Regions from separate parts of the Kluyvera sp. 142486 genome, predicted to be linked through region 1. Evidence: predicted binding sites of a transcription regulator. Region 1 holds the regulator's gene; the other holds the start of a gene.

What was found. The regulator CRP, encoded in region 1, controls carbon source genes, mostly activating them, when cyclic AMP is high. The targets are predictions, from matches to a motif close to ATGTGANNNNNNTCACAT.
Region 2: rhaB (rhamnulokinase) is a predicted target of CRP. The motif match lies at 1,864-1,881, and genes of this name have one in related genera.

Annotation. Positions count from the first base shown of each region.
Region 1 covers NZ_JBKHUI010000003.1:48,807-56,787, forward strand. The annotation lists gene ACLGE8_RS04405 (hydrolase) at 1-485, shown strand, start outside; gene ACLGE8_RS04410 (YheU family protein) at 482-700, shown strand; gene ACLGE8_RS04415 (phosphoribulokinase) at 767-1,630, shown strand; gene ACLGE8_RS04420 (OsmC family protein) at 1,732-2,136, opposite strand; gene crp (cAMP-activated global transcriptional regulator CRP) at 2,441-3,073, shown strand; gene ACLGE8_RS04430 (YccS/YhfK family putative transporter) at 3,128-5,203, shown strand; gene ACLGE8_RS04435 (aspartate aminotransferase family protein) at 5,196-6,413, opposite strand; gene pabA (aminodeoxychorismate synthase component 2) at 6,498-7,061, opposite strand; gene ppiA (peptidylprolyl isomerase A) at 7,148-7,720, opposite strand.
Region 2 covers NZ_JBKHUI010000018.1:51,903-59,883, reverse strand. The annotation lists gene rhaR (HTH-type transcriptional activator RhaR) at 1-826, opposite strand, end outside; gene rhaS (HTH-type transcriptional activator RhaS) at 898-1,734, opposite strand; gene rhaB (rhamnulokinase) at 2,027-3,496, shown strand; gene rhaA (L-rhamnose isomerase) at 3,493-4,752, shown strand; gene rhaD (rhamnulose-1-phosphate aldolase) at 4,868-5,698, shown strand; gene rhaS (rhamnose ABC transporter substrate-binding protein) at 5,789-6,775, shown strand; gene ACLGE8_RS18450 (sugar ABC transporter ATP-binding protein) at 6,875-7,981, shown strand, end outside.

The DNA.
Region 1 (7,981 bases):
CCGCGCCGTTTATGCTGGAAGCCTGCAGCTACCATATGGATAAAGGCTTCTCACGGGTCTATCAGCGCTATCTGCTGAACCTGTTGAAAGGTAACGCCGCGCGTAAGCTCAAAGCCTACCCTGGCTCGCTGCCGGTGGATCTGCGTCAGTTGAAAAGTATGCGTCGCATCCGTGAATTCGACGATTCGATCACCTCGAAGATCCACGGCTTCGCTGACGCTATTGATTACTACCGTCAATGCAGCGCAATGCCTATCTTAAGCAAAATTACCAAGCCGACGCTGATCATCCATTCCAAAGACGATCCGTTTATGGACCATCACTCTATTCCTGCCCAGGAAGAGCTGCCGGATAACGTCGTTTATCAACTCACCGAATACGGCGGCCACGTCGGGTTTATTGGCGGCACCCTGCGCCACCCGGAAATGTGGCTGGAAAAGCGCATCCCCGCCTGGCTGATGCCGTGGCTAGGAGCGAAAGCATGATGATTCCCTGGCAGGATATCGACCCGGAGACCCTGGATAATCTGATTGAAAGCTTTGTCTTGCGCGAAGGCACTGATTATGGTGAATATGAACGTTCACTTGCGCAAAAGGTCGCCGACGTCAAACACCAGCTACAAACAGGCGAAGCGGTGCTGGTCTGGTCTGAGCTTCACGAGACCGTCAACATCATGCCCCGTAACCAATTTCGCGGTTAACTATACTCTAACGACAGGAAGCGTTTTACCCCGCTTCCGTTGTCGTCTGTTCAGGGAGTTATTCGCATGTCAGCCAAACATCCGGTCATTGCCGTTACCGGCTCCAGCGGAGCGGGAACCACCACCACCAGCCTCGCGTTTCGTAAAATCTTTGCTCAACTCAACCTGCGCGCGGCAGAAGTCGAAGGCGACAGCTTTCACCGCTATACCCGCCCTGAAATGGATATGGCGATTCGCAAGGCCCGTGACCTTGGCCGCCATATCAGCTACTTCGGCCCGGATGCCAACGACTTTGGCCTGCTGGAACAGACCTTTCGCGACTACGGCCTGAACGGGCAAGGGAAATCGCGTAAATACCTGCATACCTACGACGAAGCCGTACCGTGGAACCAGGTGCCCGGCACATTTACGCCGTGGCAGCCGCTGCCAGAACCGACCGATGTGCTGTTTTATGAAGGGTTGCACGGCGGCGTCGTCACCCCGCAGCACGACGTGGCTCGCCATGTTGACCTGCTGGTTGGCGTAGTACCGATTGTTAACCTGGAGTGGATCCAGAAGATGATCCGCGACACCAGCGAGCGTGGCCACTCCCGCGAGGCGGTGATGGATTCGGTGGTGAGGTCGATGGAAGACTATATCAACTTCATTACCCCGCAGTTCTCCCGCACCCATATCAACTTCCAGCGCGTGCCGACGGTCGACACCTCTAACCCGTTTGCGGCGAAAAGCATTCCGTCACTGGACGAGAGTTTTGTGGTGATTCACTTCCGTAATCTCGACCACATCGACTACCCGTGGCTACTGGCCATGTTGCAGGGGTCATTTATCTCGCATATGAATACGCTGGTCGTTCCCGGCGGGAAGATGGGGCTGGCGATGGAATTAATCATGATGCCGCTGGTGCAGCGGCTGATGGAAGGCAGAAACTAGCATCAAGACCAAGCCAGGTAGCCCGGACGAGGTGCGCTAGCACCGACTCCGGGAATAGCCCCGGCGTCACTACGTTCGGCCGGGCTACGTCTGGCATGTAATCAGCCTTCGATCACTTCGTAAGAGTGGGTGATGTTCACCGCTTTTTCGAGCATCAGCGCCACCGAGCAGTATTTCTCAGCAGAGAGATCGACCGCACGCGATACCGCAGCATCCTTCAACTCTTTACCGGTGACAATAAAGTGCAGGTTGATGTGCGTAAACAGACGCGGAGCTTCTTCACGACGCTCGGAGGTGAGCTTCACTTCGCAGTCGGTCACGTTATTGCGACCTTTTTGCAGGATGGAGACAACGTCAATCGCGCTGCAACCACCGGCGGCCATCAGCACCACTTCCATTGGGCTTGGCGCTTTATCGCCAGAGTTGCCGTCCATCAAAATTTGGTGGCCTGAAGCTGACTCACCGAGGAAGGTTAACCCCTCAACCCATTTCACACGCGCTTGCATAATATTTAACTCCCAGGTTGCAATTTTCTTCTCAGATTACGCGCACATAACAATTCTCGCAATGGAAGGCGATCGGCGTCATGCTGAAGCGAGACACCAGGAGACACACGGCAAAAGCTATGCTAAAACAGTCGGGATGCTACGGTAATACATAAACGTACTGCATGTATGCAGAGGACATCACATTACAGGCTGCGACCTGATTCGACAGCCGACTTCCCAGGTAACGGGAAGGATACTATTGCAACCAGTGGCTGCAATGTTTTTGCCGCTGGGAAGAGCTTATAACAGAGGATAACCGCGCATGGTGCTTGGCAAACCGCAAACAGACCCTACTCTCGAATGGTTCTTGTCTCATTGCCATATTCATAAGTACCCATCGAAGAGCACGCTGATTCACCAGGGTGAAAAAGCAGAGACGCTGTATTACATCGTAAAAGGCTCCGTGGCCGTACTCATCAAGGATGAAGAAGGCAAAGAGATGATCCTCTCTTACCTTAACCAGGGCGATTTTATCGGCGAGCTGGGCCTGTTCGAAGAAGGCCAGGAACGCAGCGCATGGGTACGAGCAAAAACCGCTTGTGAAGTTGCTGAAATCTCTTATAAAAAATTCCGTCAGCTGATCCAGGTTAACCCGGACATTCTGATGCGTCTCTCTTCTCAGATGGCGCGTCGTCTGCAGGTCACTTCCGAAAAAGTCGGTAACCTGGCCTTCCTGGACGTTACCGGTCGTATCGCACAGACCCTGCTGAACCTGGCAAAACAGCCTGATGCCATGACCCACCCAGACGGTATGCAGATCAAAATCACCCGTCAGGAAATCGGTCAGATCGTTGGCTGCTCCCGCGAAACCGTGGGCCGTATTCTGAAAATGCTGGAAGATCAGAACCTGATCTCCGCTCACGGCAAAACCATTGTCGTTTACGGTACCCGCTAATCCGGCCCAAAATGGCGTATTGTGAAAGCAATACGCCATTTTTGTTTTCCCCCTATGTGGCGCAGGCTGATTTACCACCCGGAAGTCAACTATGCACTGCGGCAAACGCTGGTGTTATGCCTGCCGGTTGCCATCGGGCTGCTTCTCGGCCACCTCCAGCAAGGTTTGCTGTTCTCCTTAGTGCCCGCCTGCTGCAATATCGCTGGCCTCGACACGCCGCATAAACGCTTCTTTAAGCGCCTGATTATCGGCGGCTGCCTGTTTGCCGGCTGTAGCCTTGCCGTGCAACTGCTGCTGGCGGACGATATTCCCTTACCGTTGATTCTCACCGGGCTGGCGCTGCTACTTGGCGTCACGGCAGAAATCAGCGCGCTACACGGGCGGCTACTGCCCGCCTCGCTAATTGCCTCCATCTTTACGCTAAGCCTGGCGGGTAATATGCCCATCTGGGAGCCGTTGCTGCTCTACGCGCTAGGCACGCTGTGGTACGGGCTGTTTAACTGGTGGTGGTTCTGGATGTGGCGCGAACAGCCGCTGCGGGAATCGCTGAGCCTGCTCTATCGCCAGCTCGCCGAATACTGTGAAGCGAAATATAGCCTGCTGACGCAGCACACCGACCCGAGCACCGCGCTACCGCCGTTGCTGACTCGCCAGCAAAAAGTGGTGGATCTGATCTCCCAGTGCTACCAGCAGTTGCACATGCTTGCGGCGAATCAGCATAACGATTACAAGCGCCTGCTGCGCGCCTTCCAGGTGGGGCTCGATTTACAGGAGCACATCTCCGTCAGCCTGCACCAACCGGAAGAGGTGCAAAAGCTGGTTGAACGCAGCCACGCCGAAGCGGTGATCCGCTGGAATGCGCAGACCGTCGCCGCGCGTCTGCGCGTGCTGGCGGATGACATCCTTTATCACCGCTACCCGACTCGCTTCAACATGGATAAGCAGATTGGCGCGCTGGAAAAAATTGCCGACCAGCACCCGGACAACCCGGTCGGCCAGTTCTGCGCCTGGCACTTTAGCCGCATCGCCCGCGTGCTGCGCTCCCAGCGCCCACTCTACCCGCGCAACCTGATGGCCGATAAAGAGCGCCGCCTGCCTCTGCTCCCGGCGCTTAAAAACTACCTGTCGCTGAAATCCCCGGCGCTGCGTAATGCCGCCCGGCTCAGCGTGATGCTCAGCATCGCCAGCCTGATGGGTGCCGCGCTGCATCTGCCAAAGCCTTACTGGATCCTGATGACGGTGCTACTGGTCACGCAAAACGGCTATGGCGCGACCCGCGTACGTATTTTCCACCGCGCGGCAGGTACGCTGGCGGGGTTAGTAATTGCCGCCGTGGTTCTGCACTTCCACACCTCAGAAGGGCTGGCGTTAACGGGCATGCTGATCGTCACGCTGGGGAGCTACCTGATTATCCGTCGTCACTACGGCTGGGCCACCGTTGGCTTTACCATCACCGCGGTATATACCCTGCAAATTCTGACGCTGAACGGCGAGCAGTTTATCGTCGCGCGCTTTATCGATACCATCATCGGCTGCCTGATTGCCTTTGGCGGCATGATCTGGCTGTGGCCGCAGTGGCAGAGCGGCCAGCTGCGGCAAAATGCCCAGGCGGCGCTGGAGGCCGACCAGGAAGCTATTCGTCTTATCCTGAGCCCCGACCCGCAGGCACCAAAGCTTGCCTACCAGCGGATGCGCGTCAACCAGGCACACAACACGCTCTTCAACACGCTGAATCAGGCCATGCAGGAGCCGGGCTTCAACCCGCGCTATCTGGAAGACATGAAGCTGTGGGTCACCCATAGTCAGTTTATCGTCGAGCACATCAACGCCATGACTACGCTGGCGCGCGAGCACAACATGCTGACGCCGGACCTTGCGCAGCAGTATCTGGAGTCCTGTGAGGTTGCCCTTCAGCGCTGTCAGCAGCGTCTGGAGTACGATGAAGCGGGAAGCAGCGGTGAGGTGAATATTATGGAGTCGCCGGATGCGCTGTCCCACGGGCCGTTAAGCACCATGGAACAGCATCTTCAGCGTATTCTGGGGCATCTGAGCACTATGCACACCATCTCGTCGGTGGCCTGGCGGCAGCGCCCCCGTCATGGAGGCTGGTTAAAACGACGGACTAGCTAACGATTTTAGCGACCGCCTGAGCGAAGCGCTGCATCCCTTCGTCGATATCCACCTCTTCCACCACCAGCGATGGCGCAAAGCGCATCACGTCCGGCCCTGCGTTCAGAACCATCACGCCAACGTCCGCCGCTGCGTAGAGGAAATCACGCGCCCGGCCTTTATATTTCTCGTTCAGCGCCGCGCCAATCAGCAGACCCATACCGCGCACGTCGCTAAAGACATCGTACTTCGCGTTGATGTGCTGCAGATGCTGCACAAAGCGCTCGCGCTTGGCGTTCACGCCGTTCAGCACTTCCGGGGTGTTGATAATATCGAATGCCGCACCGGCTACCGCGCAGGCCAGCGGGTTACCGCCGTAGGTGGAGCCGTGTGAGCCGACGTGGAACGCGCTGGCAATCTCATTGGTGGTCAGCATCGCGCTCACCGGGAAGCCACCGCCCAACGCTTTGGCGCTGGTGAGAATATCTGGCGTCACGCCATAGTGCATATAGGCAAACAGCGAGCCGGTACGCCCCATGCCGCTTTGCACTTCATCAAATACCAGCAGCGCCTGATGCTTATCGCACAGCGCGCGCAGGCCCTGTAAGAACTCAGGGGTCGCCGCCAGCACGCCACCTTCGCCCTGAATCGGCTCAACTACGATGGCGCAGGTATGATCATCGATTACCGCTTCCACCGCATGCAGGTCGTTAAACGGTACGTGGACGATATCGGCGGGTTTCGGGCCAAAGCCGTCGGAGTACTTCGGCTGCCCGCCAACGGAGACGGTAAACAGCGAACGGCCGTGGAAGGCATTATGGAAAGCGATGATTTTAGTTTTGTACGGGCTATGACGGGTAGAGGCGTAGTAGCGCGCCAGCTTAAAAGCCGTTTCGTTCGCTTCCGTCCCGGAGTTCATAAACACCACGCGCTCGGCGAAGGTCGCGTCTACCAGCTTCTGGCCCAGACGCAGCGCCGGCTCGTTGGTGAAAACGTTACTGGTGTGCCACAGCGTTTCGCCCTGGGTTTTCAGCGCTTCAACCAGTGCCGGATGACAGTGGCCTAACGCAGTCACCGCGATACCGCCCGCGAAATCAACGTACTCTTTGCCTTGCTGATCCCACACGCGGCTCCCTTTACCTTTCACCGGAATAAATTCCGCCGGTGCATAGATTGGCAAAATGACCTGATCGAAGGTCGCGCGGCTAATAGCAGGTTGTTTGGTTTCCATGTCATGCCCTTCTGCAAACGATGAAGCAATGATTGTGAGAATTTATCCACAAAATATGCATAAAAAATCACGTCATGGCAACTACTATCGCGTGAGGAAGTTTGCCAGTAGCGCGTGGCCCTGCTCGCTGAGAATGCTTTCCGGGTGGAACTGCACCCCTTCCAGATCCCATTCACGGTGGCGAATACCCATAATTTCCCCCGTTTCGCTGCGGGCCGTTACCTCAAAGCAGTCGGGCAACGTTGCGGGATCGATCAGCAGTGAATGGTAGCGTGTCACGGTAAGTGGATTATTCAGGCCGCGGAACACGCCCTGCTGCTGATGGGTAATCGGCGAGGTTTTGCCGTGCATCACTTTCTCGGCACGAACAATTCGCGCACCGAATGCCTGAGCAATCGCCTGATGGCCCAAGCAGACGCCCAGCAGCGGTGTTTTACCCGCATAGCGGCGAATAGCATCAAGGGAGATACCGGCTTCATCCGGCGTGCAGGGGCCCGGGGAAATCACGATTTTGTCTGGGGAGAGCGCGTCGATGTCATCAAGGGTGATGTCATCATTACGTTTGACCGTAACGCTGGTACCTAGCTCACAGAAATACTGGTAGAGGTTCCAGGTAAAGGAATCGTAGTTATCAATCAGCAGGATCATGGCGGCTCCGGTCATTCAATCTGCCGCCATTCTACCAACTTTAGTGACGGGGCGGCAGCCTCATGCCAGATGCCGCCCCGTACTGATTACGGCAGGACTTTCGCAGAGAGGATCACAATCGGCTTGGACGGCACATTCTGGTACGGCCCAACGTTGTGAGTCGGCACCTGGGCAATTTTGTCTGCCACGTCCATCCCTTTCACAACCTTACCAAATACCGCGTAGCCAAAGTCACGCTGGCCGTGATCCAGGAAGGCGTTATCCGCGACGTTGATAAAGAACTGGCTGGTTGCGCTGTCCTTGTCAGCGGTACGCGCCATTGCAATGGTGCCGCGGGTGTTGCGCAGGCCATTGTCAGCTTCGTTTTTGATCGGTGGATTCGGCTGCTTCTGCTGCATCTGTTCGTTGAAACCGCCGCCCTGAACCATAAAGCCCGGGATCACGCGGTGGAACGTGGTGTTGTTATAAAAGCCGCTATTAACGTATTTCAGGAAGTTTTCAACGGAGACCGGCGCCTTCTGGCTATCCAGCTGCAACTCGATGTTGCCAGCAGAAGTGGTCAGCAGCACGTGCGGATCGTTTTTCGCCGCTAACGCCGCAGGCGCAACCGCAGAGAGTGCAAACACAGCCGCCATGGCCGCCAGAGTGGATTTGAGCATGAGAATTCCTTTAACGGTGCAGTAGAGAAAGCAAGTGGCTTGATTCTAAAGAGGGATAGCCCCTCAGGCCAGTGCTTTACTAAAGTTTACGCGGCTGAAACGGTTAATAATGATCAGGGTAAGAATGTGCTGATTTCATTATGTGATCTAGATCACATTGAAAAATGTAATAAGAGAGCACTTGCGTAATAAAACTATTAATACGTCACGCCAATGACTAAAATCTGCTCGCTCAGCGCAGAGTCAATGCGCTTTACACAA
Region 2 (7,981 bases), on a different contig from region 1:
GTCGCCACTGCCCCGGCGTCATGCCAATCTCGCGGTTAAACACCACTGAAAAGTAGTTACTGTCCTCAAACCCACAGCGCATCGCCACTTCGCCAATCAGCAGCTCGGTGTGCTGGAGCAGATATTGCGCATGGCAAATCCGCAGCTGGCGCAGGTAGTGGTTCACGGTCATACCGGTCTGGCTGCGGAACTGCTGGCGCAGGGTGCGCTCGCTGCAGCCCTGCTGCTCGCAGAAAGTATCAAGCACAAAAGGACGGTTCAGGCTACCCGCCAGCACGGTCAGCAGCTTGTCGAGCAGCGCTTCGCTTTGTGTCGCTGCCTGATTATCAGTGGCATAGCGGTAGCGCTTAAGGCAGACCACCAGCTGGGCAAACAGCAGCTCAGACATCTCGTTGGCTAACGCGTCGTCTTTGCGGCTCTCTTGCTCCAGTTGGGTCATTATCTGCCGCGCCTGCGTCATGCCGGTGCTGCCTATCCGCCAATGTGGCGCCCAGTGGGAACCGTGCAGCCCTGGAATATGGGCCACCCAATCAAGATTGAGCTTTAAGCGCTCGGGACAGTAGATAATATTCTGTAAAACCAGATCGTTAACCGAGGCGTAGGAGTGTTTATCTTCCGCGCGGATATAAAACAGATCGCCGCGGGTGATGCGGTAAGGACGGTCGTTCAGGATGTGTAAGCCGTTGCCGCGCCAGACCAGCACCAGCTCGTTGAATTCGTGGGTATGCTCAGCAAAGACGTTTTGCGGATAGCGGTCAGCCACCGCCACGGCTTGCGTCGGATTAGCAAAAAAATCCGCTTTTCGAAGAATTAACTGGCCTGGCACGCTGGCACCTCACGACTAACAACTTTCTATTATTAGCCGTTTCGAGGTAAAAAACGGTGATTCTCTTCGCGTTACTGAAGCAGGGTATCCCGCCCCTGGCGAATATCGCGCGGCGACCAGTCAAATTCGCGGCGGAACAGGGTCGAAAAGTGGTTACTGTCGCCAAAACCGCAGCGATAGGCAATATCGGTCACGCTCTCATCGCTGTGGCGCAGCAGATGGCGGGCTTTAATCAGGCGCAGGCGGTTGAGATAGCGCTGCGGCGTCAGGCCGGTGCAGTGCTTCAGCTGGCGATGCAGCGTGCGCAAAGAGAGCGAGAAACGCTCCGCCACTCCTTCCCAGCACACCTCTTCGGCGAAATGCTCTTCCAGCCACGCCATCAGCTGGTTCAGGCGAGCATCGTTATCCATCGCCCCCTGTTCCTGACTGCCTTTACGCAGCAGCACCAGCAGTTGCATAAACAGAATTTCGCGGTTCGCCAGCGACATCATATCGGTGCTGTCATTCGCCTCTTCCATCTGTCCAACAATCGTTCTCACCTGCTGCAAGGTGCTCTGGTTTACACGCCAATGGGAAGGATAGTGACCATCCTGCTCCTGCGGCAGCAATTTATTCAGACCTGACAAGAACTGGAAAGCATCCGGCGCGCGGTACAGCACGTTGGTCAGACAGAGGTTTTCCGTGTGCTCATAAAGGTGTCTGTCGAAGTCGCGGACGAAGCAAACCGTGCCGCCGCAAATGGTATGCGGCTGACCATTGAACACATGAATACCAGTGCCGTGTTCGACGATAACAATCTCATTAAAATCATGATGATGCTCAGGAAATGCGGCCTGAGGAAGTCGAGGTTCAATCGCCACGGGCAGCTTACCTGAAGAGAAGAAATCCACGCTATGTAGTACGGTCATCACGACCCCCGACAAATGAGAAAAGTTATCAGGATAGTAATATCCGATGAGGGATCTGACCTTGACGTTTTGACAGCAAACCGCGCAAAGCCGGTCGTTTTTTCAAGAAACAGCCGGAAAGATCGGGAAATGCGGTCAGCATCACACCCCCTCATCGGCGGAATTTGTGAACTCTCTCACGTTCATCTTTGCTTTCTTGCCAGCGCCGAATTTCGCCTGTCAGTAACGAGAAGGTTGTGGCATTGCGCTTTTTCTAGACTGAGCAGCAATGACTCATAGAAGGACTCTTGCCATGACTTTTCGCCATTGTGTGGCCGTCGATTTAGGCGCCTCCAGCGGACGCGTAATGCTGGCTCGCTTTGATAGCGTGCAGCGTTCGCTTTCACTGCGCGAAATCCACCGCTTCGTGAACAGCCTGCATAAGCGGGAAGGTTTCGATACCTGGGATATCGACGCACTGGAAGCCGAAATTCGTGTCGGCCTCAACAAAGTGTGCGACGAAGGCATTCTGATCGACAGTATCGGCATCGACACCTGGGGCGTGGACTACATCCTGCTGGACCAGCACGGCCAGCGCGTCGGCCTGCCGGTGGCCTACCGCGATAGCCGCACCGATGGCGTGATGGCGATGGCAATGGAGCAGTTGGGTAAAGGCGAGATCTACCGTCGCAGCGGCATTCAGTTCCTGCCGTTCAACACGCTTTATCAGCTACGCGCGCTGGTTGAACAGCAGCCGGAGCTGGTCAGCAAAGCAGCTCATGCATTGTTGATCCCGGACTACCTTAGCTTCCGTCTGACCGGAAACATGAACTGGGAATACACCAACGCCACCACCACGCAGCTGGTCAACATCGATAGCGATAACTGGGATGAAGACCTGCTGAACTGGACCGGTGCGCCGCGCGAGTGGTTCGGTACGCCGACCCACCCCGGCAATGTGATCGGTCACTGGATCTGCCCGCTGGGTAATAAAATCCCGGTGGTTGCCGTCGCCAGCCACGATACCGCCAGCGCCGTGATTGCCTCACCGCTGGCAGGCCACGATGCCGCCTACCTCTCGTCCGGCACCTGGTCGCTGATGGGCTTTGAGAGCAAAACGCCGTACACCAGCGAGCAGGCGCAGCGCGCCAACATCACCAACGAAGGCGGCGCGGAAGGGCGCTACCGGGTGCTGAAAAACATTATGGGCCTGTGGCTGCTACAGCGCGTCCTGAAAGAACAAAATGTTGGCAACCTGCCCGATCTCATTGCCGAAACGCAAGCGCTGCCAGCCTGCCGCTACCTGATTAACCCGAACGATGACCGCTTCATCAACCCGGAAAACATGAGCGCCGAGATTCAGGCTGCCTGCCGCGAAACGGCGCAGCCCGTTCCGACCACGCCTGCCGAACTGGCGCGCTGCATCTTCGACAGCCTGGCGCTGCTGTACGCCGATGTGCTCAACGAGCTGGCGCAGCTGCGCGGTAAACCGTTCAGCCAGCTGCATATCGTTGGCGGCGGTTGCCAGAACCAGATGCTGAACCAGCTGTGCGCCGATGCCTGCGGCATCACCGTGATCGCCGGCCCGATTGAAGCCTCAACCCTCGGCAACATCGGCATCCAATTAATGACGCTGGACGAACTCACCAACGTCGACGATTTCCGCAAGGTGGTGACCGGCAACTACGGCCTCACCACATTTACCCCGAATTCAGACCATGAAATTGCCCGCTACGTTGCGCAGTTTCAGCAACAACGACAGACAAAGGAGCTTTGCGCATGACCACTCAACTTGAACAAGCCTGGGAACTCGCGAAACAGCGCTATTCCGCTGTAGGTATCGATGTCGAAGAGGCGTTACGCCAGCTGGACCGCTTACCGGTTTCGATGCACTGCTGGCAGGGCGATGACGTCGCGGGTTTTGAAAATCCAGAAGGCAGTTTAACGGGTGGCATTCAGGCGACCGGTAACTACCCGGGCAAAGCGCGTAACGCGACCGAGCTGCGCGCCGACCTGGAGCAGGCGCTGAGCCTGATCCCCGGGCCAAAACGTCTGAACCTGCACGCTATCTATCTGGAGTCTGACACCCCGGTGGCGCGCGACGAGATCAAACCTGAGCACTTCAAAAACTGGGTTGAGTGGGCGAAAAAACACAAGCTGGGCCTCGATTTTAACCCATCCTGCTTCTCACACCCGCTGAGTGCAGACGGCTTTACGCTGTCCCACGCCGACCCGAAAATTCGCCAGTTCTGGATTGACCACTGCAAGGCCAGCCGCCGCGTTTCCGCCTACTTTGGCGAACAGCTGGGTACGCCTTCGGTGATGAACATCTGGATCCCGGACGGCATGAAAGACGTCACCGTTGACCGTTTAGCGCCGCGCCAGCGCCTGGCCGCCGCGCTGGATGAAGTCATCAGCGAAAAACTGGACCCGGCGCATCACATCGATGCCGTCGAGAGCAAACTGTTCGGCATTGGCGCAGAGAGCTACACCGTCGGCTCTAACGAGTTCTATATGGGCTACGCCACCAGCCGCCAGACCGCGCTGTGCCTGGATGCCGGTCACTTCCACCCAACCGAAGTTATCTCCGACAAAATCTCCGCCGCCATGCTCTACGTGCCGCGCCTGCTGCTGCACGTGAGCCGCCCGGTACGTTGGGACAGCGACCACGTGGTGCTGCTGGATGACGAAACCCAGGCTATCGCGAGCGAAATCATCCGCCACGACCTGTTTGACCGTGTGCACATCGGCCTCGATTTCTTCGACGCCTCCATCAACCGTATCGCAGCGTGGGTTATCGGTACCCGCAACATGAAAAAAGCCCTGCTGCGCGCGCTGCTGGAACCAACCGAACAGCTGCGTCAGCTGGAAGTTGACGGTGACTACACCGCCCGTCTGGCGCTGCTGGAAGAGCAGAAATGCCTGCCGTGGCAGGCGGTGTGGGAAATGTATTGCCAGCGCAACGATACCCCGGCGGGCAGCCAATGGCTGGAGAGCGTGCGCAGCTACGAGAAAGAGATTCTGAATAAGCGTAAATAATCGAGTGCGATTGCCGGATGGCGGCTTTGCCTTAGCCGGCCTACGAAACAACAGCCATTGTAGGCCCGATAAGCGCAGCGCCATCGGGCATCAAAGTACACAGGATAACAAGACTATGCAGACCATTACCGATTCCTGGTTCGTCCAGGGCATGATTAAAGCCACCTCTGACGCCTGGTTGAAAGGCTGGGACGAACGCAACGGCGGCAACCTGACGCTGCGCCTGGACGACGCGGATATCGCGCCGTTCACCGCCGATTTCCACGCTAAACCGCGCTATATCGCCCTGAGCCAGCCGATGCCGATGCTGGCGAACACGCCGTTTATCGTCACCGGCTCCGGCAAATTCTTCCGCAACGTGCAGCTCGACCCGGCCGCCAACCTCGGCGTGGTAAAAGTCGATAGCGACGGCGCGGGCTACCATATTTTGTGGGGGCTGACTCACGAAGCCGTACCAACCTCCGAACTGCCGGCGCATTTCCTGTCACACTGCGAACGTATCAAACTGACCGGTGGTAAAGACCGCGTCATCATGCACTGCCACGCGACCAACCTGATCGCGCTGACCTACGTACTGGAAAACGACTCCGCGCTGATTACCCGCAAACTGTGGGAAGGCAGCACCGAGTGTCTGGTGGTCTTCCCGGACGGCGTCGGCATTCTGCCGTGGATGGTGCCGGGTACCGATGAAATTGGCCAGGCAACCGCCATCGAAATGCAGCAACACTCCCTGGTGCTGTGGCCGTTCCACGGCGTCTTCGGCAGCGGCCCTACGCTCGACGAAACCTTTGGTCTGATCGATACCGCCGAAAAATCGGCAGAAGTGCTGGTGAAGGTGTACTCGATGGGCGGCATGAAGCAGACCATCACCCAGCAAGAACTGATTGCCCTCGGCCAGCGCTTTGGCGTCACCCCGATGGCCAGCGCATTAAATCTGTATAAATAAGAACATCGCATAACCCCTGCGGGCAACGATCCGCAGGGGAAACTCTGTTACCTGCAAATCAACTAACTCAAAAACCGTGGAGTACAAGCAATGAAAATAAAAGCAAGCTTCATCCTCACCGTTGCCGCCCTGGCGTTGTCCGGTTCCGCTTTAGCTGAAGTGAAAATTGCCCTTGTGGCGAAATCCTTAGGCAATGGCTTCTTCGAAGCCGCGAACGTTGGCGCACAGGAGGCGGCCAAAGAGTTAGGCGATGTAAAAGTCATTTATACCGGCCCAACCACCACCACGGCGGAAGCGCAGATCGAAGTGCTCAACGGGTTGATCGCCCAGGGCGTTGATGCGATCGCCATTTCCGCCAACGATCCCGATGCGGTGGTGCCAGTGCTGAAAAAAGCCATGCAGCGTGGCATTAAGGTGGTGTCATGGGATTCCGGCGTTGCCGCAGGTGGCCGCCAGATTCACCTGAACCCCTCGAACAATCAGCTGATTGGCGAAACCAACGTCAAGCTCGCCGCCGATGCGCTGAAAGCGCTGAACGTCGAGAAAGGCGACGTCGCCATTCTGAGCGCGACGCCAACCTCCACCAACCAGAACATCTGGATTGGCGAGATGAAAAAGGTGCTGCCGAACTATCCGTCCATCAACCTGGTGACCGTCGCCTACGGCGACGACCTGTCGGATAAGAGCTACCGCGAAGCGGTCGGGCTGCTGAAGTCTTACCCGGACCTGAAAGTGATTGTCTCCCCCTCCTCCGTCGGTATCGTAGCGGCGGCGCAGGCGGTGAAGGATCAGGGAAAAATCGGCAAGGTTTACGTGACCGGGCTGGGGCTGCCGTCTGAAATGGCCGGGGCGATTAAGTCCGGCGCGAGCAAAAGCTTCGCTATCTGGAACCCGATCGATCTGGGCTATGCCGCCACCTATCTTGCTGACGACCTGGTAAAAGGTACGGCAACCAAAACTGAAGCCAGCATGGGTAAATTGGGCAAAGTGAAGCTCGATGCTGACGGTAACGGCGCGATGTCCGAGCCGTTCGTCTACGATGCCAGCAATATTGATAAGTTCTCGAAAATCTTCTGATGCGTTTTGTAGGCCGGATAAGCGCTAGCGCCATCCGGCAAAACGGCGGGTGCGCTATGGCTTACCCGCCCTACAAATCCCCTACGATGGAGACTTATCATGGCTACACCTTTGCTGCAGCTTAAGGGGATCACCAAGGTCTTCCCCGGCGTGCGCGCGCTTGAAAACGTGCAGCTCGATCTCTGGCCCGGCAAGGTCACCGCGTTAATCGGTGAAAACGGCGCGGGCAAGTCCACGCTGGTCAAAGTGATGACCGGCATTTATCAGCCCGAAGAGGGCGAAATTCTCTATAAAACGATTCCCATTACCCTGCCTACGCCGGACTCCGCGCACCGGGTGGGGATCACCGCGATTCATCAGGAAACCGTGCTGTTCGATGAGCTCTCGGTCACCGAAAATATCTTTGTTGGCCAGTACCTCTATAAAGGCTGGCTGAAGAAGCTCGACTGGCCCGCCATGCACCAGAAAGCGCGGGAAATACTCACCCGCCTCGACGTGCAGATTGACCCGCGCGCCATCTTAAAAACCCTTAGCATTGCCCAGCGCCATATGGTGGCAATCGCGCGCGCACTGTCGTTTGAGGCGCAGGTGGTGATCCTCGACGAACCCACCGCCGCCCTCTCCCAGCACGAGATTCTAGAGTTTTATCAAATCGTTGAGCGTTTAAAGCTGGAAGGCAAAGCCATCCTGTTTATCTCGCACAAGTTTGATGAAATTTTTGAACTGGCGGATCACTACACCATCTTGCGCGACGGCGTGTACGTTGGCTCCGGCGCAATCAATGAGATAACCGAAGAGCGAATGGTCGCCATGATGGTCGGCCGTGCAATCACGCAAACCTACCCGAAAGTGGCGTGCGAAAAAGGCAATGTGGTGCTGGAGGTAAAAGACCTGTGCCACCCGACCGAATTTGCCCATATCAACTTCACCCTACGAAAAGGCGAGATCCTCGGCTTTTATGGGCTTGTCGGCGCCGGGCGCACCGAGCTCATGCAGGCGCTTTCCGGCGTGTCACACCCCTCTTCTGGTGAGATTGTCCTGAACGGCAAAGCGGTGCATTTTCGCCAGCCGGCCGATGCCATCAACGCCGGGATTGTCTGCGTGCCGGAAGAGCGGCAGAAGCAAGGAGCGATTATTGAACTGCCGATTGCTCAGAACATCAGCCTGCCGCAGCTGAGCAAACTCAACCCGCGCGGCGTGCTCAAC